DNA from 2 places in the Micromonospora sp. NPDC005220 genome. Region 2 is predicted to be linked to the other one. Evidence: riboswitches for the same ligand, from Rfam matches in the RefSeq annotation. Region 2 holds a riboswitch; the other holds the start of a gene.

Region 1 (14,344 bases), on a different contig from region 2:
TGGCCGCCGAGCGGATCGAGAACGACTCGACCGGCCTCTACCTCTGACGCACCTCCCCCGGCCACCAGGCCCCGTCGCGCACCGTTTGCCCGGCCGCACGACGGGAAGCCATCCGGCGACCGTGGCCCTGGGGAGGGACGATGCCGGTATTCGTGAAGAAGCTTTTGACCTGGGGCTTTGTCGCGTTCCTGATTTACTTCGTGGCCTTCCGGCCGAACGGCGCCGCGCAGATGTTCAAGACGATCGGGGGCGCGTTGATGGCGATGTTCCAGGGCTTCGGTGACTTCCTCACCTCCCTGATGACCTGAGCCGTCAGGGGTGCGTCGGCGGCCAGGGCGGCGCCGCGCGCGGGCCGGGCCAGCCGGGCGGGGCGTACCCGACCGGGGCCGGGGCGGGAGCCAGCACCACCGGGATCGGCACCACCGGCTCGTCCGGCGCGTCCACCGGGCGCTGCGTACCGTCCGGGAAACGCAGCAGATAGCGGCTGCCGTCCCAGACCCCCGCCGGGGCCTGCGGGTCCCGACCGACGAAGAACGTCCGGTACGCGCTGATCGCGTCCAGCAGCTCCCGCTCCTCGCGAGCGGTCCGCTCCTGGTCGGCGGGCTTGCGGTCCAGGCCGCGCAGCGTCCCGTCGCGCAGCAGGGCCAGCCGGGTGGCGGCGGACTGGTAACCCCGCATCGCCCGCACCCCGGCGTCGCCGGCCACCCGTCGCGCCCAGCTACGGGCCGCGTGCCGCCTGCCGAGACTGCTCAGCGCGGCCACCTCGGGTGGGCTGAGCCAGCCGGCCCGTACGTAGTCGGGCAGGGCCCGCTCGGTGAGCCTGCCCTCCCAGGCGCGCAGCCACAGCGCCAACCCCACCGTGCCGAAGAAGACCGGCACCATGAGGCCCAGGAACCCGTACAGCATGATCATGGCCTCGCCGGTGGCCTGGGTCAGCGTGGGCAGCAGGTTCCACGTGCCGTGCAGCATCATCGCCAGCAGCAGGCCGGCGATCGGGGCGAGCACCCGGATGCGCCGGTCGGCCGTCCGGGAGGCGATCCCCAGCCCCACACCGGTCATCGAGGTGAAAAGGGGATGGGCGAACCCGAACAGCAGGATCCGCAGGATGAAGATCGCGATGACCTGCTGGATGCCGGTGGCCGGGCCGTACCGGTCGGCGCCGGACGCGTACCCCAAGCCGCCCAGGTAGAGGATGTTCTCCACCATCGCGAAGCCGACCGCGGAGAGCCCGCAGTAGACCAGGCCGTCGGTGATCCCGGACCACTCGCGGCGCCGGAACACCAGCAGCAGGATCGGGCCCAACGCCTTGGTCAGCTCTTCGATGAACGGCGCCACCAGCACCCCGGTGAGCGCGGACGGCAGACCCCAGTCGGCGAAACGGTTGGCCGCGAAGTCGTTCACGGTGAGCGAGGCGGCGGTGGAGACGAACGCCCCCCAGGCGAAGCAGAAGATCAGGTACTTCAGCGGCTCCGGTTCGTACCGGTCCAGCCAGAGGAAGCAGGCGACCAGCACCGGCACCGGCAGGATGGCGGCGACCACCCCGATCAGCAGGGCCTGCGCACCGAGCGACTGGCCGAGCGTGAAGACCATGAACACCGCGCACGCCGCGATGAACAGCACCACCCCGGCCAGCGCCAGGAACCGCCGCCAGCCCAGGCGGCGCCGCGGCATCCGGGGCGCCTCGCCGACGGACGGGGCGGCGGGCGCAGGCGGGGCGGCGGGCGACGACGGCAGCGGTGAACCGGGCGGGGTGTCGGCCATGCGGTCAGCGTAGCCATCCGTTGCCGGCTGGTTCGGCCGCATCGGCAGCCGCTATGCTGCCGGCAGGTCACGAGCGCCAGCGTCAAGCCCCGGCTTGCTGGCCGGCAACCCTCGTCGAGTTCGCGGTGGGGTGCCCCGGGTGATGACCGGGCCCAGCCCGATCGGTGTGCTGGGCAAGCGCGGACCCCGTCCCGATGTCGCACCCGGGGTCCCTGACCCCGGAGGTTCCGGCGTGTCCGTCACTCTCGTCCCCTCGCTGCCCACAGTGCCCACCGTGTCGTCGGCGCCGTCCGCGCCGCTCGACGTCCTCGGCGTGCCCGGCGAGATCAACCTGGACTACGCGGCCACCGCGCCGTGCGCGCGGGCCGCCGCCGACGCGGTGGCCGAGCTGCTGCCCTGGTACGCCAGCGTGCATCGCGGAGCGGGAGCGCTGTCGCGGCGCTGCACCCTCGCCTACGAGCAGGCCCGGCAGACCATCGGCGACCACTTCGGCGCTCGCGCCGACGATCACGTGATCTTCACCCGCAACACGACGGACGCGCTCAACCTGCTGGCGCGGGCCGTGCCGGCCGGCACCACTGTCGTCACGTTCGCCGGCGAGCACCACGCCAATCTGCTGCCCTGGCCGCGCGGGTCGGTGCGGCTGCCGGTGCCCAGCGACCCCGACGGGGCGGTACGCGATCTCGCCGCCGCCCTCACCGAGCTGCGCCGGAGCAGCAGCCCGGCGCTGCCGGTGCTGGTCGCGGTGACCGGTGCGAGCAACGTGACAGGTGAGCGGTGGCCGGTCGCCGAACTGGCCCGGGTGGCCCACCGGCACGGTGCCCGGATCGTGCTCGACGCCGCGCAGCTCGCCCCGCACGCCCCGGTCGACAGGCACACGCTCGACGTCGACTACCTGGCGGTGTCCGGCCACAAGCTGTACGCGCCGTTCGGTGCGGGCGTGCTGATCGGCCGGGCGGACTGGCTGGACGCCGCCCCGCCGTACCTGGCCGGTGGTGGCGCCACCAGCCACGTCGGGCCAGCCACCCACGACGTGACCTGGGCGACCGGCCCGGCGCGACACGAGGGCGGCACCCCGAACCTGCTGGGCGCGGTTGCGCTGGCGGCGGTGTGCGCGGCGCTCGACGACGCGGACCGGGCCGCGCTGGCCGCCCACGAGCAGGCCCTGCTGGCCCGGCTGCGGACCGGCCTGGCCGGCCTGCCGCACGTCGTCGAGCTGCGTACCTTCGGCCCGGACACGCCCCGGGTCGGCATCGTCTCGTTCGTGGTCGCCGGTTGGGACTCCACCGAGGTGGCCGCGCGACTGGCCACCGAGCACCACATCGGCGTACGGGACGGGTTGTTCTGTGCCCACCCGCTGGCCCGGCGTCTGCTCAGCGAGGCGGCGGAGCGTACCGGCCGACGGGACCTGCCGCCCACCGCGCTGCGCGCCAGCATCGGGTTGGGCAGCACGGCCGCCCAGGTGGACCGGCTGCTCGCGGCGCTGGCCGAGCTGGGCTGAGGCCCGGCCGGCGGCCTTCGCTCAACCGACCGGCGGGGCGGTGGGTGGCTTCGGCGCCTCGCCGGGCTCGGCGGGCTCACCGACCGGGCGTGACTGCTCCCCGAAGGCGGTGCGGATCCACCGGTTCGCCTCCTCCTGCTCGATCCCGGAGGCGACCAGCAGGTCGCTCGCCGTGGTACGGATCTGGGCGATCACCACGCTGCCGGAGAAGCCCACCCCGTCGCCGTACGCCCGGCCGGCCTCGCTGACCGCCCGCAGCGACCGTTCCCGAGCCTTCTGCGGCTCCTCGCCGACAGCGAACTCGTGCTTGAGCAGCCGGACCGACTCGGCGAGGTGGCCGATCGCGTCCGGCATCGGATCGGGTACCGGTTCCTCGTCCTCGATGAGCGTGACCGACCGGCGGATCAGCGTGCCGCTGTTGCGCATCGCCCGGTCGATGGGATCGGCCGCCTCCGCGTAGTGGGTCAGCTCGTCGCGGCGGTGCCAGCGGGCCGGGGAGAGGGTGGCGGTCTCCTTCGCCCCCTCGATCGCCTCGCCCAACGTGTTGAGTTCGTCCTTGTTGTTTCGGAGCCGATCAAGTGCGCGCTGGATGGTGGCCCGATCTCGGCTGCGCAGCCCGTCGGCGGTGGTGTCGAGTTGGGCGGCGAGCAGGTCCAGGGCGGGTCGGGCCGCCCGGTTGATCACCCGGAGCGGGTTCAACGGCAGCAGCACCGCCGTGACCAGCAACGCGATCCCACCCCCGAGGAACGCGTCGATGAAGCGGGGGATCTCCAGGTTCTGGGTCGACGGGCTCAGCGTCACGATCAGCACCGCCGTGGCCGCCGCCTGAATGACGATCGCGACACTCGCCCCGGCGAAGATCGTGAGCAGGATCGCCACAGTGACCACCAGGCCGAGCTGCCACGCCCCGGTGCCGAGTAGGTAGATCAGGAGGTCGCCGATGCCCACCCCGACTCCCACCCCGACGATCAACTCCACGGTCCGGCGGAACCGCTGGCCCACCGACGCGGCCAGGGTGCCGACCGCGGAGATCGGCGCGAAGACCGGTTGCGGGTTGCCGAGCAGCCGGTGCGAGACGAAGTACGCCAGCCCGGCCGCCAGGCCGGCCTGCACGGCGAGCCCGCCGGCCATCCGTACCCGGTGCAGCCGGTCGTGCAGGGTGGCCCGGCCGCGATGGCGCAGCTGTTCGGTGGCCTCGGCGACCCGCGCGCCGTCGATGTCCACCAGCCCTTCGCGCAGCGCGGTACGTCGCACGATCGGCTGTCGCTTGTCCCGCGCCCCGGCCATGGGCGCGACTACCCGTGGTGTGCCCGCTGAATCCTCCCTTCCCGCGCGTCGCGAGCGGATGCGGCAGACTCGGGCGGTGGTTGATCTGTTGGACCGGTGGCGGGCGGTGGCCCGGAATGCCGGCGCGAGGCCCGACCCGGACACCACCCGGGCCGGGGAGAAGCTGATCGCCAGGTGGAAGGAACCGCACCGGCACTATCACACGCTGGCCCACCTGACGACGGTGCTCGATCTGGTGGACCAGCACGCCGACCTGGCCGCTCGGGCCGACGTGGTCCGGCTGGCGGCCTGGTTCCACGACGCGGTCTACCAGCCCCGGGCCGCTGGCGACGCCAACGAACGGGACAGCGCCGCACTGGCCGAGAGCGTGCTCACCGGGCTCGGGGTGCCGGCGACAACGGTTGCCGAGGTACGCCGACTGGTGCTGCTCACCGCCGGGCACGCGGTGACGCCCGGCGACCGGGACGGCGCGCTGCTCTGCGATGCCGACCTGGCCGTGCTGGCCGCGCCGCCAGCCCGTTACGAGCGTTACGCGGCGGCGATCCGCCGGGAGTACGCCCATGTGCCGGAGCCGGCCTTCCGGGCTGGACGGGCCGCCGTGTTGACCGGCCTGCTGGCGCTGCCCGCGCTGTTCCGGTTGCCACCGCTGACGAGGCAATGGGAAGAACCCGCCCGAGACAACGTGCGCCGCGAGTTGGCCACCCTCACCGGGGAGCCGGGGAACGCGGGCTGACCAGGTGCTTCGGCCGACGCAGGCCGGCGGCGCGGAGCAACCGGACCAGCTCCCGACTCGGCACCACCTGGGCGCCGAGCCACACCGCCGCCGAAAACCGGTCGGCCGGAATGTCGTAGTGGTCCCGGTCGAAGCCGCGCCGGGGCGCGCCGAGCGCCTCGGCGAAGGCGTGCAGCTCGGCGTACGACACGTCACTGATCAGGTGTGACCAGAGCCGACCTCGCCACGGCCAGGCCGGCCGGTCCAGGTAGAGCATGGTGCCCAAGTTATCCCGCGCAGTCGATCATGTTGATGATCGCCCGTCGGCGACCTAACCTCGGCTGCATGGGCCCCACCGCGCTCCTCGATGACCTGCGCGCCGCGCTCGGTGCCGACGCCGTGCTCACCGACCCGGACCTGCTGCGCACGCACCAGCGGGACGAGGCCGACCTGTGCGCCGCCGGCATGCCACTGGTGGTGACCCGCCCACGCACCACCGAGCAGGTGGTCGCCGTGGTCCAGGCGGCGGCGCGGCACGGCGTACCGGTGGTGCCGCAGGGCGCGCGGACCGGGCTGGCCGGCGCGGCGAACGCGGTGGACGGCGCGGTGCTGCTCAGCACCGTCGCGATGAACGAGATCCGGGAGATCGACCCGGTGAGCCGGATAGCGGTGGTCCAACCCGGGGTGGTCAACGCGGCGCTGGCCGGGGCGGTGGCCAAGGAGGGCCTCTGGTATCCGCCGGACCCGGGCTCCTGGGAGTCGTCCACCATCGGCGGCAACGTGGCCACCAACGCCGGCGGCATGTGCTGTGTGAAGTACGGCGTGACCACCGAGTACGTGCTCGGCCTGGAGGTGGTGCTCGCCTCCGGCGAGGTGCTGCGCACCGGCCGACGTACGGCCAAGGGGGTGGCCGGGTACGACCTGACCCGACTGTTCGTCGGTTCGGAGGGCACCCTCGGCGTGATCACCGAGGTGACCGTGGCGCTGCGGCCCGCCCCGGCCGACTCGCTGACCCTGGTGGCGGTCTTCGGATCCACCGCCACGGCCGGCGCGGCGGTGGCCGAGATCGCGGCTCGCGGGCTCACCCCCAGCCTGCTGGAGTTGCTGGACCAGACCCACCTGCGGGCGATCGAGGCGTACCAGCCGATGGGGTTGCGGACCGACGCGCAGGCCCTGTTGCTGGCCGCCGCCGACACCGGCACCCGGGCGGCGGACGACCTGGCCGTGCTGGCCGAGGTGTGCGAGGCCGTCGGCGCCGACGAGGTCTACGCGGCCACCGACGCGGTGGAGGCGGCGGCGCTGCTCCAGGCTCGCCGGTTGGCCCACCCGGCCATGGAGAAGTTCGCGGCGGACACCTACCCGGGCGGCAACGGCGGTCTGGTGATCGACGATGTGGCGGTGCCGCGCGGCGCACTCGCCGAGCTCCTGGACGGGGTCGCCCGGATCGCGGCCGAGTGCGAGGTGCCGATCGGCGTGGTGGGGCACGCCGGGGACGGCAACATGCACCCGAACATCGTGGTCGACCGGGCCGACCCGGCGAGCGTGCAACGGGGCCGGCGGGCGTTCGACGAGATCATGCGGCTCGGCCTGGATCTGGGCGGCACGTGCACCGGCGAGCACGGGGTGGGGCTGCTCAAACGGGACTGGCTGGCCCGGGAGATCGGGCCGGTCGGCGTCCGGGTGCATCAGGCGATCAAGTCGGCGCTCGACCCGGCCGGCCTGCTCAACCCGGGCAAGGTGCTCTGACCGGCTGCGGTCAGCCCTTGACCTCGGCCGGGGTGGCCTGGGTGAGCAGCAGCAGGATCTCCCCGGCGACCGGCGTCAGTTCCTCACCCGGGCAGTCCTGCGAGGTGATCAGCCCGGCCGAGGTGATGAGGCTGGACGTCAGCGCGTCGATGCAGGTGGTCCGGTACCGCCGGGCCTGATCGGTCTCGGCGGCCAGCGCCGGGTTGGCGAGCAGCACCTGGAGCCGTTCGGTCAGCTCCGGTGCGAGGGTGCCCCGGGAGGTCACGCCGTCCCCGGCGCAGTCGATGCACTGCCACGCGCCGTTGCGCTCGACGCTGAGGGTGCGCATCGGCCCGTCTTCGCCGAGCCGCTGGAGCAGGCTGACCTGACCGGCGGCGACGGTGGTGGGGATCTCCAACTGCGAGCTGCCACCCGCCGTGCCGGCGGTCGGTTGCGCCACCGGGGTCCTCGGCTTGTCCCGCTCGAAGAGCGAGCACCCGGTCAGGGCGCCGACGAGCACGACAGCGAGCAGGGGTACGAGCAGACGAGGGCGCGCGCGGGGTAGCACGGGCGGAAACCTACCCCACCGTAGGTAGCGTTCGAAACCACCATCCGGGCTGGTATCGATGGTTACCCATCGGTAACGTCGCAATTCGTCACCTAGCGGACGGGCGCAGCTCCGCCTGGTCGTCGTCGCCCCGGTCGGCCGCGTAACCCCGGACGTCCGGAGCGCCCAGCCGGGCCGCGTCCGCCGCCACGTCGTCCGGCATCAACTGGGACTGCCGCTCCGCCTCCACCCGGGCGCGGTAGTGCTCGACCTCGCGTGCCCGGGTGGCCGCGTCCCAACCCAGCACCGCGCCCATCAGCTCGGCGGTGTGCTCGGCCGACTCCAGCCCTCGGTGGCTCGTCTCGAACGAGATCCGGGTCCGCCGGGTCAGCACGTCCTCCAGGTGCAGCGCACCCTCGGCCCGCGCCGCGTAGGCGACCTCCGCCGCCAGGTACTCCGGAGCACCGGCCAGCGGGGACGCCAGCAGTGGATCGGCATCCACCAGCGCCAGCAGGTCCAGGGTGAGGGTGCCGTACCGCTCCAGCAGGTGCTCCACCACGCCCACCGGCACGCCGTGCCGGCGCGCCAGGTCGGCCCGGTCCCGCCACATCGCCGGGTACCCGTCCGCGCCGAGCAGCGGCAGGTCGGCGGTGCGCGACGCGCGGGCGCCACCGAGCCGGCGAGCGGCCCGGTCGACCACGTCGGACGCCATCACCCGGTACGTCGTGTACTTGCCACCGGCGACCAGCAGCAACCCGAGCATCGGCTCGAAGACGGCGTGCTCACGGGAGAGCTTCGAGGTCGAGTCGGCCTCGCCGGCCAGCAGCGGCCGCAGCCCCGCGTACACCCCCTCGATGTCAGCGGTGGTCAGTGGTCGGTCCAGCACGGTGTTGACCTGCTGGAGGATGTAGTCGATGTCGCGGGCCGAGGCGGCCGGGTGGGAGCGGTCCAGCCGCCAGTCGGTGTCCGTGGTGCCGATGATCCAGTGCCCGCCCCACGGGATGACGAAGAGCACCGAACTCGCCGTACGCAGGATCAGCCCCGTCTCACCGGTGATCGCCGAGCGGGGCACCACCAGGTGCACCCCCTTGGAGGCGCGCACCCGGACGCCGGGCCGCAGGCCCACGTCGTTGAGCATCCGGGACATGTCGTCGCTCCACACGCCGGTGGCGGCGATGACGGTGCGGGCCTGCACCTCGAACTCCGCGTCCGGCGAGCCCGGCGGCGCCTCCAGGTCGCGGACCCGTACGCCGGTCACCTCGCGCGCCTGCCGGATCAACCCGACGGCGCGGGCACTGCTCACCACCGTGGCGCCGAGGCTGGCCGCGGTGCGGGCCAGGGTGACCACCAGCCGGGCGTCGTCGACCTGCCCGTCGTAGTAACGGATCGCCCCGGCCAGCGCGTCGGCCCGCAGACTCGGGAAGATCCGCCGGGCGCCCTCCCGGGTCAGGTGGCGGTGCAGGGGCATGCCCCGGCCCCCGCCGAAGACCCCGGCGAAGGCGTCGTACGCGGCCACCCCGGCGCCGTAGTACGAGCGGCGGAAGACCCGGGCCGGCAGGTCCCGCAGGCCCCGCCCGGCCGGCAGCGGCACCATGATCGGCACCGGGCGGACCAGGTGCGGCGCGAGCCGGGTGGCCAGCAGGCCGCGCTCGGTGAGCGCCTCGTGGACCAGGTGGAACTCCAACTGCTCCAGGTAGCGCAGGCCGCCGTGGATGAGTTTGCTGGAGCGGCTGGAGGTGCCGGCGGCAAGGTCACGCGCCTCGACCAGCGCCACCTTCAGGCCCCGGGACGCCGCGTCCAGGGCGGCACCGGCACCGGTCACCCCACCGCCGATGACCAGCACATCGAAGCGCTCGGCACGCAGTCGACGCAGGTCGGACGCACGGCGGACCGGTGAGAGTTGACCGGCGACGGATCGGGAGATATTGGGGTCGCGCACCTGTCCACCGTAACCGCCGTGCCACCGTGTCGACATTCGCCGCCCGCCCCGGGCTGCCCCCCGTTGCACTGACCGGCCGTCGCCCGCGCCACCACGCAGGCCGACCGACCGTCGCCCGCGTCACCACGCCGGCCGACCGGCCGTCGCCCGCGCCACCACGCAGGCCGACCGGCCGGAGATCTTGGACAGTTTCCGTCATCTGCTAACGGAAACTGTCCAAGATCTGCACGATTCTTCGGAGCCCCGGGAGGCGGCGGTCGGTTCGAAACCGTTCGTCGTGGTCGTAAGGTTTCCGGATGCAAGGTCAGCCTGGGCACCCCGGAGTCAGCGCTCGCCATTCCCCGTGGCCGGTCGTCGCGGCCGTGCTGGTCGGCTGCTGGACGGTCGCGGTCACCGTGGGCACCCAGACCGGTGGCTGGCTCACCGACCAGGTGCTGCTGGGCTTCGGACGGGACCGGCTCGGCTGGCTCTGGCCGCTGCTCGGCCTGGCCACCGTCGTGCTGGTGGGCACACCCGCCCTGCTGCTCGCCGTGCTACCCCGGTCGGCCGCGGTCCGGGCCACCGGCCGGGCCTGGCTGATCGGGGCACTGGCCCTCGGGTTGCTCACCCTGCTGCGGGTCGTGCCGCCGGTGCACCACGAGGCGTACCTCGCCGCGTTGGCCGGCGTGGCGGCCCTCAGCGCGGTCGCCGTGCGCTGGTCGGCACGCCGGTGGGCGTACCCCGGGCTGGTTGGCCCAGCCGGCGGCCCAGAACCCACCGGGGACGGCACCACCACGCGGCCCGAGGCCACCGGCGACCCCGCACGGCCCGAGGCCACCGGCGATTCCGCACGGCCCGAGGCCGCCGGCGATTCCGCACGGCCCGAGACCACCGGCGCCACCACACGGCCCGAGGCCGGCGACGCCATCACGCGGCCCGAGGCCGCCGGAACCTCGGAGCCGGCAGGGCGGGAGCGGGGGTTGCGTCGGCTGGGCGCGGTGCCGCTGCTCGCGGTCGCCGCCGGTTTGGCGCTACTGCTGCCGTGGGCCTGGCTGGGCGCGCTCGGCGGCCTCCTGGAGACCGCACTCGCGCTGCTGGCGGCCGCCGCGCTCGGGCTGCTGGCCGCGACCCTGCTGGATGCCTCGTTCTGGTCCGCGTTCGCGGTTGGGCGACCTCCCCGGCCGGCTCGGCTGGTGCTGGTCGGCGGCCTGGTCGCCGGGGTGGCGCTGCTGCTGCTCGCGGCCGGGACCGGCCAGTCCGGCGCGCAGTTGCCCGCGCTGCTGATCCTGCCGCCGGCGGGTTTCGCGCTGGCCGCGCTCTGGGCGGCGGCCTGGCGACCGACCGCCGACCCGGCCGAGGCCACCCGTGCCGGCCGAACGGCGACCGGCTGGCTCGTGGGCCTGACCGTGCTCGGCCCGCTGGCCTTCACCGACCCGGAAGAGATCACTCTGCTGCTGGTCGGCACCCGGGACGTCCCGTTCTGGGTGGCGGCCGCCGCCGGTGTCGGGCTCGCCGTCGCGGTCCTGGTCGCCATCGGGTACGCAGTGCTGCTCGCCCGGCCGACGGCCCGCACCCCGAACAGGCGGGTCGCCGCCGTGGCGGCGGTGGTGCTGCTGGTGGCGTTCGGTGTGGTCGACCTCGGCCCCGGCCAGCCGGGCCTGTACGGCGAGCGGCTGTTCGTGGTGCTGCGCGCGCAGGCCGACCTGAGTGATCTTCCGGCCGGCGCGCCGGGCCGGGCCGGGCGGGACGCCCGCGCGGCGGAGGTCTACCGGCGGCTCGTGACGACCGCCGAGCAGAGCCAGGGCGACCTGCTGCGGGAGGTGAACCGGCTGCGCCTCGACCCGGTGTCGTACTACCTGGTCAACGCGGTCGAGGTGGACGGCGGCCCGGCGGTACGGGCCTGGCTGGCCCGCCGGCCGGAAGTGGCCCGGGTGCTGGTCAGCCAGCGCCTGCGCCCGCTGCCGGCCCCGGCCGGGCAGAGCCGGGGCGACGCGCCCAAGCCCACCGGCCCGGAGTGGAACATCCGCCAGATCGGCGCCGACCGGGTGTGGTCCCAGCTCGGGGTGACCGGCACGGGCATCGTGGTCGGCAGCTCCGATTCGGGGGTGGACGGCAGCCATCCGGCGCTACGCGCCGGGTTCCGTGGTGGGGACGACTCCTGGTTCGACCCGTGGGACGGCACCCGGAGCCCGACCGACCAGGGTGGGCACGGCACCCACACGGTGGGCAGCGCGGTGGGGCGGGACGGCATCGGGGTGGCACCGGACGCGCAGTGGGTGGGCTGCGTCAACCTGGACCGCAACCTCGGCAGCCCCGGGCACTACCTGGACTGCCTCCAGTTCATGTTGGCGCCCTTCCCGGCCGGCGGCGACCCGTTCACCGAGGGCCGTCCGGAGCGCGCCCCGCAGGTGCTGACCAACTCGTGGGGCTGCCCGCCCATTGAGGGTTGCGACCAGCGGGTTCTGCGGCCGGCAACCGCCGCACTGGACGCCGCCGGGATCTTCGTGGTCGCCGCGGCGGGCAACACCGGCCCGTGGTGCGCGTCCGTCGACGATCCGCCAGCCCCGTACGCGGACGTGCTGACCGTCGGCGCGGTGGACGACCACCGGCGGGTCGCCGAGTTCTCCTCGCGCGGGCCGGTGCCGGGTGGCACGGGCAAGCCGGACGTGCTCGCACCGGGTGTCGGCGTGGTGTCCGCCATGCCGGGCGGCACGTACGCCGCGCTGGACGGCACGTCGATGGCGACCCCGCAGGTGGCCGGGGTGGTGGCGCTGATGTGGTCGGCCAACCCGGCGCTGGTCGGCGACGTGGCCCGGACCCGGCAGATCCTCCGGGACACCGCCACGGCGGCGACGCCCACCTACCGCTCCGACAGCCCCGCCGACGCCTGCGGTGCTCCGTCGAACGTCACCGGCGCCGGCCAGGTCGACGCCTACGCCGCCGTTCGCGCCGCCCAGCAGTAGTCGAGCGGGGGTGCGACCCGACACCCGGTGATCTAGGGTCGGCGACCATGAACGCCGAGATCACCGTCACCGAGCTGACCGCCGACCTGGTTCCCAGCGTCGTACAGCTCTGCCAGCAGGCTCTCGACCTGCCCGAGGACGCCGCCGAGGCGGCGTCCATCGTGGACGTGCTCTGGCCCCGGGCCGCCGCCGACCGGCCGGTGGTCGGGCTGGGCGCGTACCGGGGCGCGGACCTGGTCGGCGTGCTGATCTGCTCGGTGTCGTCGACCGAGCCGGGGATCGGGCACGTGGACCTGGTCGCGGTCCGCCCTGATCAGCGGCGTCGAGGCGTCGGCCGGGCGCTGCTCCAGCGGGCCGAGCGGGTGCTCGCCGAGCGTGGGGCGACCGAGGTGCTACTGGCCGGGAACCCGCCGTACTACGCGTGGCCGGGCATCGACGTCCGCTACACGCCGGCGGTCTGCGCCGCCCTCGCGCTCGGCTACCAGCAGGACCGGACCGCCTGGAACATGACCGCGGACCTGTCGTACGACGGGTCGCCGGCACTGCGGTCCACCGAGGCGGCCGAGCGGCGACTGGCCGACCAGGGCGTCACCGTACGCCGGGCGGAGCCGGCCGACCTGCCGATGCTCACGGCGTTCGCCAGGTCCACCTTCGGCGGCACCTGGGATGGCGAGTTGGCCGGGTCGGTGGGGCGCGCCGACGCCGGTTGCCACCTGGCCGAGCGGGACGGCGAGGTGCTCGGCTTCGCCGCGTACGGGTCGTCCCGGCCGAGCTGGTTCGGACCGATGGGCACCGCGCCGGCCGCGGAGGGGTCGGGCATCGGTGGGGTACTGCTGCGGCGTTGCCTGCGCGACCAGCGGACGGCGGGGCTGGACCGGGCACAGATTGGCTGGGTGGGGCCGGTGCCGTTCTACTCGGGCAGCGCGGGCGCGTGGATCGAGCGGGTCTTCTTTCTGTACCGGCGGACCCTACCGATGAAGTAACTGGGGCAAACAGGACGTAGATCCATTCGCCCAGCACCGACCATCGACGCCCCCTACCGTTTCCGGTAGAGGAGGCAGCCATGACCACGGATGACAACCAGACCGAGGACGGCCCGCCGATCACCTGGAAACCGGTCGGTGAACTCCCCGGCCAACTGCCGTTCGACCGGCTCGACTACGGCGACGCCGAGCAACTGGCCGAGATGACCACCGACGGTGAGTCGTCGGTGGCCGAGGAGCCGCAGGAGATGGTGGACGCGCCGATCCAACTGCTCCCGCCGTACAACCGGGCGCAGAAACGGCGTAACCAGCGCCCACTGCCGACCTGACGACGAACGGGGCGGACCGCGTCAGCGGCCCGCCCCGTTCGGTGTCGGAACTGGACTCAGAAGTCCATGTCCCCGCCACCCGGGCCAGCCGGGGCAGCCGGGGTCTTCTCCGGCTTGTCCGCGACAACAGCCTCGGTGGTGAGGAAGAGCGCCGCGATGGAGGCGGCGTTCTGCAGCGCCGAGCGCGTCACCTTGGCCGGGTCGATGATGCCCGCGGCCAGCAGGTCGACGTACTCGCCGTTGGCGGCGTTGAGACCGTGACCCGCTTCGAGGTTACGGACCTTCTCCACCACGACGCCGCCCTCAAGGCCGGCGTTGACGGCGATCTGCCGCAGCGGGGCGTCCAGCGCGACCTTGACGATGTTCGCACCGGTCGCCTCGTCGCCGACCAGGTCGAGCTTGTCGAAGGCGGTCTTGCCGGCCTGCACCAGCGCGACGCCACCACCCGGGACGATGCCCTCCTCGACGGCGGCCTTCGCGTTGCGAACGGCGTCCTCGATGCGGTGCTTGCGCTCCTTGAGCTCGACCTCGGTGGCCGCGCCGACCTTGATCACCGCAACGCCGCCGGCCAGCTTGGCCAGCCGCTCCTGCAGCTTCTCGCGGTCGTAGTCGGAGTCG
Region 2 (14,344 bases):
CGCCTCCCGGGCGAGGGGGCGCCCGTTGACCGCGTTGGACTGGGCCTCCACCAGGGCGTCGGTGACCGCCGCCAGAGCGGTCAGGTACTGCACGCCGAGCCGCTCGCGGGCGGCGAGGTCCCGGTCGTCGGTGATCTGCCGCCAGTTCGTCGTGACGAGCAGGCCCAACGGTGCCAGCAGTGCCGCGATGAGCAGCAGGGGCAGCAGTCGGCCCAGCGTGGACGGCCGTCGACGGGCCCGCGGCGCGGGGACTGTCATGTGTGTCTCCTCCGGCGTGGGGCGCGGGATCGGCGCGGCGTCGGGCTGGCCGACAAGTCCCGTGCACCGGACCGGAAAACTAATCGAACCCCGGGCTGGTCAGACCGCACTCGACGAGTCAGGTTCGCGTCAGTTCGAGGCATGTCACCATTTGTCCGCGTCGCCGACACGCTCTGTGTCAGCTGCGGGTGTGACATGGAGGGATCGATGTGGATATCCGCGGAAGATCGGAATTCACGGGATCCGAAGTCAACTCACTGTGCCGCGCTGGACGGTGCGCGCTCGCACCCCACTCCGCACCGATCGGGCCAACCGGACGGACGTACGGCGGATCTCAGCCAACGCTCAGGCTCCGAGCCGTACCGTGTGCCGCATGACCTTGCCGTCGCCGGCCGCGTGGTTCCGGCGTGCCCTGCCCACCCGCCGCCGCGCGACCGCCGCGGCGGTGGTCGTCGTGCTGTTGGCCGCCGCCGTGACCTGGGCGGTGTGGCCACAGGGACCGGGCGTACGCACCGAGAGCGCGATGCTCACCGTCCGCTCCGGACCATCCGGTGACCAGCCGGTGAACCTGGACACCACCCTCTACCTGCCGGACGACGCCTCGGCCGGTCGGAAGGTGCCGGCGGTGCTGCTGGCGCACGGGTTCGGCGGCACGAAGGAGTCGGTGCGTTCCGACGCGGAGGAGTTCGCCGGGCGCGGCTACGCGGTGCTCACCTGGACCGCGCGGGGCTTCGGCCGCAGCGGCGGCGAGATCCACCTGGACAACCCGGACTACGAGGTACGCGACGCCGAGCGGCTGCTGGACTGGCTGGCCGCCCGGCCGGAGGTGCGCACCGACGCAGCCGGCGACCCGAAGGTCGGTGTGGTCGGCGGCTCGTACGGTGGTGGGTTGGCGTTGCTGCTGGCCGCCCAGGACCGTCGGGTCGACGCGATCGTCCCCATGATCACCTGGAACGACCTGTCCCGCGCGTTCCTGCCGGAGAGCACCGGTGGCGCCCCTACCGAGGGTGTGTTCAAGAAGGGCTGGGCCGGTCTCTTCTTCGGCGGGGGCGGCAACGTGGGTTCCGGCCCGGCCGGGCTCTCCGGTGCGACCGCCGCCCAGCCGCAGGGTGCACCGGCGTCCGCCGGCCCGCCCAGCCCCGGGCCGGGCGCCGGGCCGGGTACCGGCCCCGGTGGCGCCCCGGCCGGTGCCGCCGACCCGTCCTGCGGTCGGTTCGCCGCCGACGTGTGCGCCGCGTACCTCCGGATCGCCACCACCGGCCGGGCCGACCAGGCCGCCGTGGACCTGCTGCGCCGCTCCAGCCCGGCGGGTGTGCTGGACCGGATCAAGGCCCCCACCCTGCTGGTGCAGGGCGAGGCGGACACCCTCTTCCCGCTCGGTGAGGCGGACGCGAACGCGCGCGGCATCGCCGCCGCCGGCACCCCGGTACGGGTCGCCTGGTTCACCGGCGGGCACGACGGCGGCAGTGGGCCCCGCTCGGACGAGGACCGGGTGAAGTTCCTGACCATCCAGTGGCTCGACCACTACGTCAAGGGCGAGGGCGACGCGCCCGGCGACGACTTCACCTGGTCGCGGATCGCCGGCTTCGACGCGCTCGACCGGGGTCTCGTCGCCACCGGTTTCCGCCGCGCCGACTACCCGGGCCTGACCGGCAACGCCCGCCGGGAGGTGACGGTCACCGGCCCGGCGCAGCCGATCGCGAACCCGCCGAACGGCAACCCGGCCGCCATCTCGTCGATCCCGTTCGCGGGCGGGCTCGCCTCGCTGCTGGACGGGGTGGCCGGCGACGTGCCCGGCCAGCACGCACAGTTCGAGTCCACCCCGCTGACCGAGGCGGTCGACGTGGCCGGCGCGCCCACCGTCACGCTGCGGGCCGCGTCGCCGACCGGCGAGGCGGTGCTCTTCGTCAAGCTCTACGACGTCGACAAGGACGGCGCTGCCACCCTGCCGAACGGCCTGGTCGCCCCGATCCGGCTCACCGGCCTGCCGCAGCAGGTACAGGACGCCCGCCCGGTCACCGTGACGCTGCCCGGGATCGTCCGCCGGGTGGAAGCCGGGCACCGGCTGCGACTGGTGGTGGCCACCTCCGACCAGGCGTACACCACGCCCGCCGAGCCGACCGTCTACACAGTGGCGGCGGACGGCGCGGTCAGCCTGCCCACTGTCAACGGCGAGCCGATCCCCACCGCGGCCACCATCTGGCGCTGGGTGCTCGCCGGCCTGCTCGCCGCCATCGTGATCGGGCTCGTCGTGGTCGTCGCTCTGGTCCGCCGCCGGCACCGCCGCCAGGACCGGTCGGTGCATCCGGAGTACGCGGACACCCCGCTGGCCGTGCGCGCACTGCGCAAGGAGTACGCGGACGGCTTCGTCGCCGTGTCGAACGTGGACTTCGAGGTGCACCCCGGTCAGGTCGTGGGTCTGCTCGGGCCGAACGGTGCCGGCAAGACCACCACCCTGCGGGTGTTGATGGGGCTGACCCAGCCGACCGCCGGGGAGATCTACGTCTTCGGTCGTCGGCTGGTGCCCGGCTCACCGGTGCTGTCCCGGATCGGGGCGCTGGTGGAGGGGCCGGGCTTCCTGCCGCACCTGTCGGGCCTGGACAACCTGAAGGCGTACTGGCGGGCCACCGGGCGGCCGTGGGAGGACGCCCAGTTCGACACGGCACTGGAGATCGCCGGGCTGGGTGACTCCGTGCACCGGAAGATCAAGAACTACAGCCACGGGATGCGCCAGCGGCTCGCCATCGCCCAGGCCATGCTCGGCCTCCCCGAGCTGCTGGTGTTGGACGAGCCGACCGACGGGCTCGACCCGCCGCAGATCGCCGAGATGCGCCGGGTGCTCCAGCGGTACGCCACGGACGGCCGCGCGGTGCTGGTCTCCAGTCACCTGCTGGCCGAGGTGGAGCAGACGTGCACGCACGCGGTGGTGGTGAACAAGGGCCGGATCGTGGCGTCCGGGCCGGTGGAGGAGATCGTGGGCGAGTCGCCGAGCGTCCTCTTCGACGTCACCGACCCGGTGGCGGCGCGGGCGGTGCTGGACCGGCTGCACGGGGTCCGCGTGTTGCCGGAGAGCGACGGCCAACTGGTTGTCGACACCAACGGCACGGCCCGCAGCGAGGTGGTGGCGGAGCTGGTGCGCGCCGGCATTGGGGTGGATCGGGTGGTGCCTCGGCGGCGCCTGGAGGACGCGTTCCTCGCCCTGGTGGGCGAGAACTCTCGGGGAAGCGGTGACCGGTGATGGCTGGATCTTCCGTCGAGGCGCCGGTGGGCGTCACCGACCCGGCCGGCGCGGCCCGGGGTTACCGGCCGTCGGCCACCATGCCGTTCGGGGCGGAGTTCCGCCGGCAGGCGTCCCGGCGGCGGACCCAGCTGGCGCTCGGGTTCATGGTGTTGCTGCCACTGATCATCCTGATCGCGTTCCAGTTCAACTCCGGTGGCGACGACGACAACGGCAACAACGAGTTCGCCAGCCTGGTCGACCTGGCCACCTCCGGCGGGCTCAACTTCACCCTGTTCTCGATCTTCGTGTCGGCGTCGTTCCTGCTGGTGGTGGTCGTCGCGCTGTTCTGCGGCGACACGGTGGCCAGCGAGGCGAGCTGGGGCAGCCTGCGGTATCTGTTGGCGATCCCGGTGCCCCGGGCGCGGTTGTTGACGGTGAAGCTGGTGGTCGCGCTCGCGTACTCGGGATTGGCCCTGCTGCTGTTGGCCGGCACCGCGTTGCTGGCCGGCACCCTGCGCTACGGCTGGTCGCCGCTGCGCAGCACGGTCGCCGCGGAGCTGGAACCCACCGAGGGGCTGCTCCGGTTGCTGGCCGTGCTGGGCTACCTGGCGGTCGTACTGCTGGTGGTGGCCGGCCTGGCGTTCCTGCTGTCGGTGACCACGGACGCCGCGCTGGGCGCGGTCGGTGGCGCGGTTCTGCTCTGGATCCTGTCCAGCATCCTGGACCAGATCACCGCCCTGGGCGCGCTGCGCGACTTTCTGCCCACCCACTTCAGCACCGCCTGGCTGGGTCTGCTCTCGACGCCGGTGCAGACCGACGACGTGGTGCGCGGCTGCATCTCGGCGATCAGCTACGCGACGCTGTTCTGGGGGTTGGCGTTCTGGCGCTTCACCCGCAAGGACATCACGTCGTAGCCCCGCCCGGCTGCGCACGGCACCCACAGGGAGATCTTGGGAGGAAGCCGCCCCTACAGGGGCCGATTCATTCCAAGATCTCTCGCAGGTACGCCTGCGTCGCCGCACCTGTCGCGTGCCTCGGTTCGAACTACAAACTCTGAGTTAATAGTTGCTTCGGTCACCTCCGCCGCGTTCACCGTCGCCCCCTTTCGCCGAGGGCCCGGGTGATCTCGGCGGCGTCGAACCGGGCGGGCTGGAAGTCGGCGGGCGAGGTTAGTCCGAGCCAGTCCAGCCGCTCGCGGTGCTCGGGGTGGCTCGGATCGCTCAACACCTCGACGAGTTCGGCGTAGCCCCAGACGCCGCCGCAGTCCTCCGGCGGCGCCGCCCGCCGCCCGCCGGTGCACCGTGGGTACGCGATGGGCTGGCGCGGCAGCACCTTCTCCACCACGATGTCGTGCTCCCAGGCGTCGCCCAAGTCGTACGTGTACCTGAACCGGTCGCCGACACCGGACGCGACCTGTTCCAGGGTCACCGGGGCTTCGGCGCGGTGGCCCAGCTCCCGGTCGGCGACCCCGAAGTCGCCGTAGGCGGTCTCGAAGACGTGGAGGTGTGCGTCGTCCCAGCCGAAGGCCACCTGGATGATGTCGTGCAGGTCGGCCAGGCTGGTGTCGGCGGGTAGTTCCAGGCGTCGCCAGATCGGCGGCTTCGCCCCGCGCAGGCCCACCTTGAGCTGGTAGATCGGCGCGGCCGGGCCGGACTTCTTCCGTTTCGCCGGCAGCTTCCGCCCAGCGCTGCCCCGTCGTGTGCGGGTCTGGATCTGCTGCGCCTGCCCGGCGATCTGGCTGATCATCTCCAGCAGATCGAGGGTTGTCTGACGGGTGTCGGCGTCGTGCTCGGCCGGTGGCCGGTTCGGCTCGGGCAGGGTACGGATTCGCGCCCGCAGTAGCACCGCCAGCAGGTGGTAGTCGGGCCCGTCCTCGTCGGCGAGTTCGTCTTCGAGCTCGGAGGGGTCACGCTCCTGGTCGTGGTCGGCACGGGCGTCGAGGGCCCGTTCGACCTGCCACCGAAACTCGGCCGGGTCCAACAGTTCTTCGGCGATTGTCAGACCGGCACGACGGCCGTTCTCCGCGATGGTGGTGACGACCTTGTCCAGGGCATCGGCGGGAAAGAACACGATGTCGGCCGCCGCGTCACAGTCGAGGTGGTCGACGTGGACGACGAAGCCGTACGAGCGCCCGGCCCGTTCGAAGTCGCAGATGAGCACGGACGCGCTGCCCGCCGGATCGGCGAACCGTCGACAGGTGCCGACCCGCACGGGCTGGCGCAGCTCACTGGCCCAACTCGGCGCTGCCACGCCCGAGTCCAGCAGACGTTGCGCGGCGGCCCCGGCGACGGTGCCCTCCCGGACGGCGTCGATCGCGAGCAGGACCGCGAGCGCTTCGGGCGTAGCGATGTCGGCGACGGCCGGCAGCAGGCCCTCGTTGAGCGCCTCGGTGAAGTCCCCACCGGCAAGGTCACCGGCGGACAGGAACGTCGAGGCGAACATCTCGGCCTCGATCGGATCATCGGCCTTGACCAGGTTGGCACCCTCGCCGACCAGGTCGCCGATGAAGCTCTGCGGGTCGAAGTCGGCATCCGAGCAGGCCGGGCAGTCGCACTGATCGGCTTCGGCGGGACTGGCCCGCAGCAGGACCTGCTGGCCCGACCGACTGGGCTTGGCGCGCTTCCGGCGGCGACTCTCGGGACTCATCCGAGCATGTTTTCACGGGCTGCAGCGGTCAGCCCGACACGACCCGCCGGGATGGTCTGCCGGCAGGGCGCAGCGACCGCCGCCGGGGAGACGCTGGTCGCACCAGACCCGGGTACGCACGAACTGGCGGTCCTCCTCGCTCAGCGTCGTCTCGCCGAAGTCGATGGCGGTGACGTGACCGAGCGAGCCGCGCAGCGCCTCGGCCAGCGCCCGCGCGCCGTCCACGCTGGTCAGGGTGGTCGGCAGGTGCAGGATCCAGCGGGAAGGTACGTCGTACTCCGTCATGGTTTTCCCTTCGCAGCGGCGGCGCCGAGGCGGGCGGGGGCGGCCAGCGGGAGTCCGGACCCGCGCCGGCCGGAGCCCGGCACCCGCCCCGGGCCGGCTTCAGGCGGTCGCTCCAGACAACCCTTCGGTGTACGACGTCAGCGCCTCCACGGCCGCCGTCAGGCTCTCCGCCATCAGGTCGAGCTGTTCGGCGGCCCGGCGCCACTGCCCGCTCGCCGCCTCGGGCTGATCGGCGTCGAGGAGCTGCCGGCCGGCGGCGGTGATCCGCGCGGGGAACTGCGCGACCCGCGCGGCTGCGGCGCTCAGCTGGTCGCGAGCGGTGTCCAACACGTCGACCAGGTCACCAATGCTGGCCTGGCCCGCCTCGGCGCGGAGCTGGCGTACCCCCTCGGTGAGCTGCCGATGCGCGTCGCCGGCCAGGTCGAGAGCATCGTCGCCACGGCGACGGGCCTGCCGGATCGCCGGGTGGGCGCAGCCCACGCTGGTCCGCTCCAACAGGACTGTCGCGGCGGCCACCGCGAGGTACGTCTCGCGCAGCTCGCCGGCCACCTGCTCGACCTCCCAGGCAGCGCTCGCCTCGCTCACCGTCACGTGGACCTCCTTGCTGGTTGATGGGGTGCCGGGGCAGCGCGGCAACCAGCCCAGATGGGGGACACCTGAACCGTCATGCGCGCTGCCCCAGCTCGACTCCGGGGCTGCCCCGGAGGGTGAACCAGCCCTGGTGCCAACCCGGGCGGCTCATGGGAACGGTATTGCACTTAGTGACATAGGTCAACCATGTTCTTGAAGGCGGGTCGCGCGGCGTGATCAGATGGGGCTGCCAACCCGGGAGGACCACTCATGCCCGCAATCCCGCTGAGCTACGTAGACATCGCTGCGGACATCACCGCTCGCATCGAGTCTGGCGAGTACGAGCCGGGTGCCAAGCTGCCGTCGTACACGCAGATCGGTGACCTCTACTCGGTGTCGTTCTCGACCGCTGCGCGCGCTGTGGCGCTCCTGCGTGACCGTGGCGTCGTGGTCGGCGCACCGGGGCGCGGGGTGTTCGTCAAGGAGCAGGACCCCGGCACGTCGTGACGGCTGGATCGTGCGCAGGTGAGCCTTGAGCTTGTCCTTCGACGTTGTTGGGATGCCTAGTTTGGAGTACCTCGCATGCCACCCTGCGGAAGTTCGAGCCGCACTATCGGCGGATCATCGCCGACATCCGGAGGCGTATCGCCGACGGCGAGTGGCCACCTGGCCACAAGCTGCCCTCGACCAAGGAGTTGGCGGACCTCTACGACGTGGGCAGCCAGTCGACCGTCCGGCAAGCCATCACGATCCTGATCGAGACTGACGAGCTGTACGGTCACCAAGGGCGCAGCGTCTACGTGGCCGAATAGCGCCACCCGCATTCGCCGAGTACGCCATAGCCAAGCGTTACCTCCTCCACGAAGACTTGGTGCCCGGCGACTTCCTGGGCATTCTCGACGACGCTCACCAACGCGGAATCCTGCGTCAGGCCGCCGGAATCTACCAGTTCCGTCATGCCGCGCTATGGGATCGGCTGGCTCGGAGATTCGACGACCGGCCGCAGAGCCGCCCTAAATTTCCACGCTGAGACCACACTCGGCTGTCCTGGTGGAACACCTGGTGATCCTGACGCGTGCGCAATGGGGGAGCGGTCCCTTCGGCGATGTCGTAAACGATTCAGCTCGAAAGGGCGCGCAGGGAGGGAGATCGACCCCCTCCGGAAGCGCCTCCGCGTCAGGCCGGAGATCGACCCCCATCGGAAGCGCTTTCGCGTCAGGCCGGAGAGCGGGGCGTGAGGACCGCGTCCAGGAGGCCGGGATAGAGCTTGTCCACCTCGTCGCGGCGGAGCCGGACCAGCCGGCTGGTGCCGGCGGCGCGGGTGCGGGTCAGGCCCGCCTCGCGCAGCACCTTGAGGTGGTGGCTACGGGTCGCCTTGGAGACGCCGAAGTCGAGGCTGCCGCAGGCCGCCTCGCCGCCCTCGGCGAGCGCCCGGACGATCTGTAGCCGCACGTCGTCGGCGAGTGCGGCCAACACGCTGGTGACCGGTACGGCGGTCAGGTCGGGTTCGTGCGGCTCCATGTGACCAGTGTAACCCTTGTTCGACAATGATCGAACAAAACCCTATGGTCAGTGGCGTTGGTTCGATGATACTCGAACATTGGAGTTGTCGATGCGATCCCGCGCCACCGCATACCCACTGGTCGCCGTGCTCGGCTGGGGCGTGATGTTCCCGATCCTGGCCAGCGCGCTCAACCGGGTCGATCCGCTCAACCTGACCACCGCGCGCTACCTGCTGGCCGCCGTCGTCCTGGTCGCCATCCTGCTGCTCCGCGAGGGTGCCGGCGCGCTGCGGCACGGCGGTCGGGCACTGGAGGTGGTGGTGCTCGGAGTGGTCGGCTTCGCGGGCTTCAACCTGCTCACCAACCTGGCGCTGGAACACGCCGCCCCGCAGCAGGTCTCCCTCTTCGTGGCCACCACACCGGTGATCACTCAGCTCGTCCGCTGGGCCCGCGACGGCGTACGGCCGAAGCCTCTCCTGTTGGCCCTCTCCCTGGTGGCGCTCCTCGGAGTCGGTCTGGTGATCACGCGCGGGAGCCTGGCCGGGCTCGGCCAGTTCGGCCTCGGCGGGCTGATGATGATCGGCGCGGTGCTGGGCTGGGGCATCTACACCCACGGCGCCGGCCGGTTCGGCGAGTGGTCGCCGCTGCGCTTCACCACTCTGACCGCGCTCGCCGGCACAGCCGCCATGCTCATCCTGAGCATCGGCGCCGACGCCGTCGGCTGGCAGCACGCGCCGGCCGCCGCCGACCTCGTGGCGGTCACCCCGCAGCTGGGGTACGCCGCATTCGTGGGTGCCGTGATCGCGGTCCTGGCCTGGAACCTCGCCGCCCGACCCCGGACGATGTCGCAGCCCCAGTCGGGCGCGGTAACGGACCCGATCGCGGTGACCGATCCGGTGGCGGTGAGCGCCCGCTGACCCGCTGACCCGGTCGGCGGCGGCAGGGGACAACTCCGGTGGTCCCTCCATGGCAGGATGAACCGCCAGGACCAGCCGTTCCATCGATCCGTCGATGCCTGGTGAGGGGGCCGTTGTGACGTCGCTCGAAACCGAGGCCATGCGCAAGGCGGGCCAGGCGATCAGCGCGGACGCGAAGTCATTCGCCGACACGGTGCTACCCAAGGTTGCCTCGCTGACCCTGCCGCGGGATGCCTTTCCGATGTTCGCCTGGAACCTGCCGGACGACTACGAGCGTGTCCGGCAGGGCGTGGGCGACGTCGCCGCGGCGCTGCAGAAGACGATGGACTCGATCGGCACCGCACTGACCACCATCGCCACCCACTACGAGGAGCAGGAGCGGGTGCGGGGCGAGAACTTCACATACCAGGATTGAACGGAGCCGCGATGTCCGACTCCTCGCTCTACTCCGACCGACTCGACGGCGAGACCACCGAAAACCTGTGGGTGTTCGTCGGCATCCTCGGCACCGCGCTCGCGGCGGCCGTCTGGCCCACCGGTGGCGGCCCGGCGGTGGTGGCCGGCCTCACCGCACTTGTCGAGGTCAACATCCGCACGCCTGACCCGTGGGACAAGGGTTCCGAGGCGTGGAACGACATGAGCGACGTGTTCGAGCAGTGCAAGGCGAGGCTGACGCGGGCGCGCGGTGACGTCGACACCTACTGGGCCGATCAGGGCGCCGAGGCGTTCAAGGCGTTCCTGGAAACACGCATCGAGCCCGCGCTCGACGCGATCGCGCAGGCGGCGAGCAACGTCCGGAACATGTGCGACGACATGTGGTGGGGTCTGACGACGAACCTGGTCAGCTACCTCAGTGTCACGGGCGCGGCGCTGGTGGCGGCCGGCGTGGCCTACCTCTCCGGCCCCTACACACCGGCCGTGCAGTGGACGATCGTCGGAGCCTGGGCGGCGTTCGCCATCACGACGCTCACCGCCGTGCTGACCTTTGTGCAGCAGGTGTGGACGGCTGGGCGATGACCGATCAGCTCAACGGGCGCCTCGCCCGGATCGCCGAGGCGCAGGAAGCGGTCTACGAGGGCACTGACGACACGGGCACCGTGGTGGTCAGAGCCACCGGCGCCGGCCGGGTCGAAGACGTCTACCTCAGCCCGCAGGCGGTGCGCGACCTCGACGCGCAGGCCCTCGGTGCAGCGTGCGTGACAGCCGTGGCCGACGCGAGGATGATCGCCGCCCAGGCGCTCGCCGCAACGATCGCCGAGGTCTCCGGGCAACCCGCTCCGGTCGACGTTCCCGCATCGGTTCCGCAGACGTACGATCCGGCGTCGGCCGCCGAGGCCCTGCGCGCCGTCGCCCGGAGGGCCGGATGAACCCCGATGCCCTGTCGGCGATCCGTCGTGACATCGCCGCCGCGATGGAGTCCGCGGCAGATTTTGTCGAGCGGCCGGCGAGCGAGCACTATCAGGCCGCGGCCGGCGACGGCGCGGTGATCGCCACCGTCGGAGTGGGCGGTCAGCTGCTCGACGTACGGATCACGCCGCAGGCCCGGCGTGGAGTGGACAACCTCACCCTCGGCGAGCACGTACGCGATGCGATTCGCGCGGCCGAGGCCGAAGCCGAGCAGGCCCGCACGGCCCTGCTCGGGTCGCTGACCATCGGTGGCCGCTCGGTCGCCGACATCCTGGCCGACCCGGGGGCCGGTCTGCCCGGCACCGTTCGACCGCGGCGGCAGCGATGACTCCCGCGCAGCGCGCCGTGGTCACCATGGTGTCCGTCCTGGTCGCGATCATCGCCGTGTCGGGTGTGGTCTGGCTGCTCGCCGGCGGCGAACGGCCCACCGGCGGCGCCTTCGTGACCGCCGGCTGGATTCTCCTGGCCCTACTGGCCGCCTTCGGGGCGGTGGTGTTCTACCTCGGGCGTCGACGCCGGCGCTGACCAGCAGCGCGCCGCACGCCGGGATGCCGGCGGCCGGCTCACACCGTGGGATCTGCGGTAGCAACGACCGACAGCGTTGTCCTAGACTCGATCGCACAACTGCATACCTCATCCAGAGGGGCTGAGGGATACGGCCCGACGACGCCCCGGCAACCACCCCGCGCGCTCACCGCTGAGCGACCGGCGGGGCAGGTGCCAATTCCGTCCCCGCCGCACCGTGCGATGCGGGGAAAGATGAGAGGACCCTCGACATGACGTCGACGCTCGTCGCCTCCGGCATCGACACCTCCGCCAGCCCCGCCCGCGCCCTGGTCTGCCGTGCCTGCTCGGCCCGCTACCCGCTCGCCGCCCAGCACGCCTGTTACGAGTGTTTCGGCCCGCTGGAGGTCGACTACGACACCGCCGCACTGGCCACCGTCACCCGCGAGCAGATCGAGGCCGGCCCAAAGAACATCTGGCGGTACGCCGCACTGCTCCCCGCCGGTCAGGACCCGGCCAGCCGGGTCACCCTGGACCCGGGGTTGACCCCACTGGTGGCGGCCCCGCACCTCGCCGCCGAGCTGGGCATCACCGCGCCGCTCTGGGTCAAGGACGACAGCGCCAACCCCACCCACTCGTTCAAGGACCGGGTCGTCTCGGTGGCGCTCACCGCGGCCAAGGCGCTCGGCTTCACCCGGTTCGCCTGCGCGTCGACCGGCAACCTGGCCAACTCGGTGGCCGCCCACGCCGCCCGCGCCGGGGTGCCCTCGGTGGTCTTCATCCCCAGCGACCTGGAGCAGGGCAAGGTCATCACCACCGCTGTCTACGGCGGCGAACTGGTCGCCATCGACGGCTCGTACGACGATGTCAACCGGCTCTGCGGCGAGCTGGTGGAGACCGACGAATTCGAGGACACCGCGTTCGTCAACGTGAACGTCCGGCCGTACTACGCGGAGGGCTCCAAGACCCTCGGCTACGAGGTGGCCGAGCAGCTCGGCTGGCGGATCCCGGCGCAGGTGGTCATTCCGATGGCCAGCGGCGAGCTGCTCACCAAGATTGACAAGGCGTTCTCCGAGCTGGTGGAGATCGGCCTGGTCGAGGCGCCGGCCGGCGGCTGGAAGGTCTTCGGTGCGCAGTCCGCCGGCTGCAACCCGATCGCCACCGCCCTGCACGCCGAAACCGACACGATCGTCCCGGTCAAGCCGACCGGCATCGCCAAGTCACTCAACATCGGCGACCCGGCGGCCGGCCTCTACGCCCTGGAGGCGGTCCGCCGCACCGGTGGCTGGATGGAGTACGCCGACGACGACGAGATCCGGGCCGGCATCCGCGATCTCGCCCGTACCACCGGGGTCTTCGCCGAAACCGCAGGCGGGGTCACCGTGGCCGTGTTGCGCAAGCTGGTCGAATCCGGTCGGCTCGACCCGACGGCCGAGACCGTCGTGTTCAACACCGGTGAGGGTCTGAAGACCATCGACGCGGTGGCCGGCCAGGTCGGGCCGACCCACCACATCAAGCCCTCGCTGCGCGCCGCCCGGGATGCCGGCCTGCTCGGCTGATCCGCCGGCCGGCGCTCGGCGGCCAACCGGGTGGGGGATGGGCGGCCAGCCGGTTGGGGGAGCAGACGGATCCGCCGGGTAACTGGCTTTTCGCAGTGAGTGTGGAAAACCCGCCGCTACGGACTTGACGGCAGGAACCGGACGGCGCAAGATGCTCCGTGCGGGAGGGCATTTCGCCGAAGACTTTTGAAGTTCTTGCGACCCAACGCCGGAGGCGTTGTGCGAGTGTCCCTCCCGACCACGTTCGATCGGGCCAGCGATTAATTCGCTGGCCCGATCGCTTTTCCCGGGTGCACGCTCACCGGCATGAGCATCACGATCGCGTCGTTCGACGGCGCTGACCGGGCGTCGGTCGACGAGGCGTACCGGATCGGGTCGGCGGCCAACGACGCCGACCTGCCGGACTTCCCGCCCTCCTGCCGGCGCCGCTTCGACGCGCTGTTCCACACGCCGATGCCCGGCACGACGTCACTCTGGGCGCTGGCCCGACTGGACGGCGTGCCGGCCGGTTACCTCCAACTGGACCTGCCCGAGCTCGACAACACCGACAACGCCACCGCCGAGCTGCTGGTGCATCCCGAGCTGCGGCGCCGGGGAGTCGGCCGGGCCCTGCACGAGTACGGGGTGCGCCTGCTCCGCGAGCACGGCCGCAAGCGGGTGGTGGCCATGGCCGTCTCCGCGCTGCCCGACGGCCCCGCCCGAAGCGTGGCCGGCGACGCGTTCGCCACCGCGATCGGAGCCCAGCCCGCCCTCACCGAGGTGCGTCGGCGGCTCGACGTCAACAAGATCGACCGGGTTGCGCTGCGAGCGGCGCTCGCCGAGGCCCGCCCGCTGGCCGAGGGCTACCAGTCGGTCTGCTGGCAGGGGGCGACCCCGCAGGAGTACGTCGCCGACATCGCCTACCTCGACGGCCGGCTGCTGATGGACGCGCCCATGGGCGACGTGCAGTGGGAGCCGGAGCAGGTGGACGCCGAACGCATCCGCGGCAACGAACGGGCGCTGGACGCCCGTGGCCGGCGGCGCTACCACCTCGGGATGCGGCACGAGGCGTCCGGCCGGCTGGTCGCCTGGACGCTGCTCGATGTGGGCGCCTCCACCGACTGGCACGCGTACCAGCAGATCACCATCGTCGACCCGGCCCACCGTGGGCACCGTCTCGGCCTCATCGCCAAGGCGGAGAACCTGCACCACCTGCTCACCCACGAACCAGCGGTCCAGGTGATCGACACCTGGAACGCGGCCAGCAACAGCTACATGGTGGCGATCAACGAGCAGCTCGGCTTCCGCCCGGTTGACTCCTGGACCAACTGGCAGCTCACCCTCTGACAGGTCTCGGCGCTACTGCTCGCGGGCCTGGCTCAGGCATGCGTCGCTGTCGGGCATTCGCGCTGCTGCTCGCGGGCCTGGCTCAGGCATGCGTCGCTGTCGGGCATTCGCGCTACTGATCGCGGGCCTGGCTCAGGCATGCGTCGCTGT

What was found. A riboswitch is a leader RNA that binds a small molecule or an ion and turns the genes downstream of it on or off. The one in region 2 is predicted to bind S-adenosylmethionine.
Region 1: it holds a riboswitch for S-adenosylmethionine, as region 2 does, so the genes downstream of both, ABZU52_RS26100 (aminotransferase class V-fold PLP-dependent enzyme) here and thrC (threonine synthase) in region 2, are expected to answer to the same signal.

What each region holds. Positions count from the first base shown of each region.
Region 1 is NZ_JBEXHP010000099.1:2,553-16,896, forward strand. Features, by position in the region: gene ABZU52_RS26085 (co-chaperone GroES) at 1-47, shown strand, start outside; gene ABZU52_RS26090 (hypothetical protein) at 141-308, shown strand; gene ABZU52_RS26095 (PrsW family intramembrane metalloprotease) at 313-1,803, opposite strand; SAM riboswitch class IV at 1,827-1,947, shown strand; gene ABZU52_RS26100 (aminotransferase class V-fold PLP-dependent enzyme) at 2,018-3,262, shown strand; gene ABZU52_RS26105 (FUSC family protein) at 3,284-4,486, opposite strand; gene ABZU52_RS26110 (metal-dependent phosphohydrolase) at 4,626-5,282, shown strand; gene ABZU52_RS26115 (DUF4031 domain-containing protein) at 5,254-5,538, opposite strand; gene ABZU52_RS26120 (FAD-linked oxidase C-terminal domain-containing protein) at 5,607-7,007, shown strand; gene ABZU52_RS26125 (hypothetical protein) at 7,018-7,554, opposite strand; gene ABZU52_RS26130 (glycerol-3-phosphate dehydrogenase/oxidase) at 7,643-9,457, opposite strand; gene ABZU52_RS26135 (S8 family serine peptidase) at 9,769-12,414, shown strand; gene ABZU52_RS26140 (GNAT family N-acetyltransferase) at 12,462-13,397, shown strand; gene ABZU52_RS26145 (hypothetical protein) at 13,478-13,726, shown strand; gene groL (chaperonin GroEL) at 13,783-14,344, opposite strand, start outside.
Region 2 is NZ_JBEXHP010000002.1:191,528-205,871, forward strand. Features, by position in the region: gene ABZU52_RS01890 (hypothetical protein) at 1-258, opposite strand, end outside; gene ABZU52_RS01895 (alpha/beta fold hydrolase) at 632-3,496, shown strand; gene ABZU52_RS01900 (ABC transporter permease subunit) at 3,496-4,392, shown strand; gene ABZU52_RS01905 (plasmid pRiA4b ORF-3 family protein) at 4,568-6,124, opposite strand; gene ABZU52_RS01910 (hypothetical protein) at 6,137-6,409, opposite strand; gene ABZU52_RS01915 (hypothetical protein) at 6,509-7,000, opposite strand; gene ABZU52_RS01920 (winged helix-turn-helix domain-containing protein) at 7,250-7,486, shown strand; gene ABZU52_RS01925 (GntR family transcriptional regulator) at 7,531-7,791, shown strand; gene ABZU52_RS01930 (hypothetical protein) at 7,776-7,937, opposite strand; gene ABZU52_RS01935 (metalloregulator ArsR/SmtB family transcription factor) at 8,195-8,500, opposite strand; gene ABZU52_RS01940 (DMT family transporter) at 8,592-9,398, shown strand; gene ABZU52_RS01945 (hypothetical protein) at 9,514-9,813, shown strand; gene ABZU52_RS01950 (hypothetical protein) at 9,825-10,415, shown strand; gene ABZU52_RS01955 (YbaB/EbfC family nucleoid-associated protein) at 10,412-10,765, shown strand; gene ABZU52_RS01960 (YbaB/EbfC family nucleoid-associated protein) at 10,762-11,133, shown strand; gene ABZU52_RS01965 (hypothetical protein) at 11,130-11,330, shown strand; SAM riboswitch class I at 11,436-11,571, shown strand; gene thrC (threonine synthase) at 11,582-12,868, shown strand; gene ABZU52_RS01975 (GNAT family N-acetyltransferase) at 13,175-14,194, shown strand.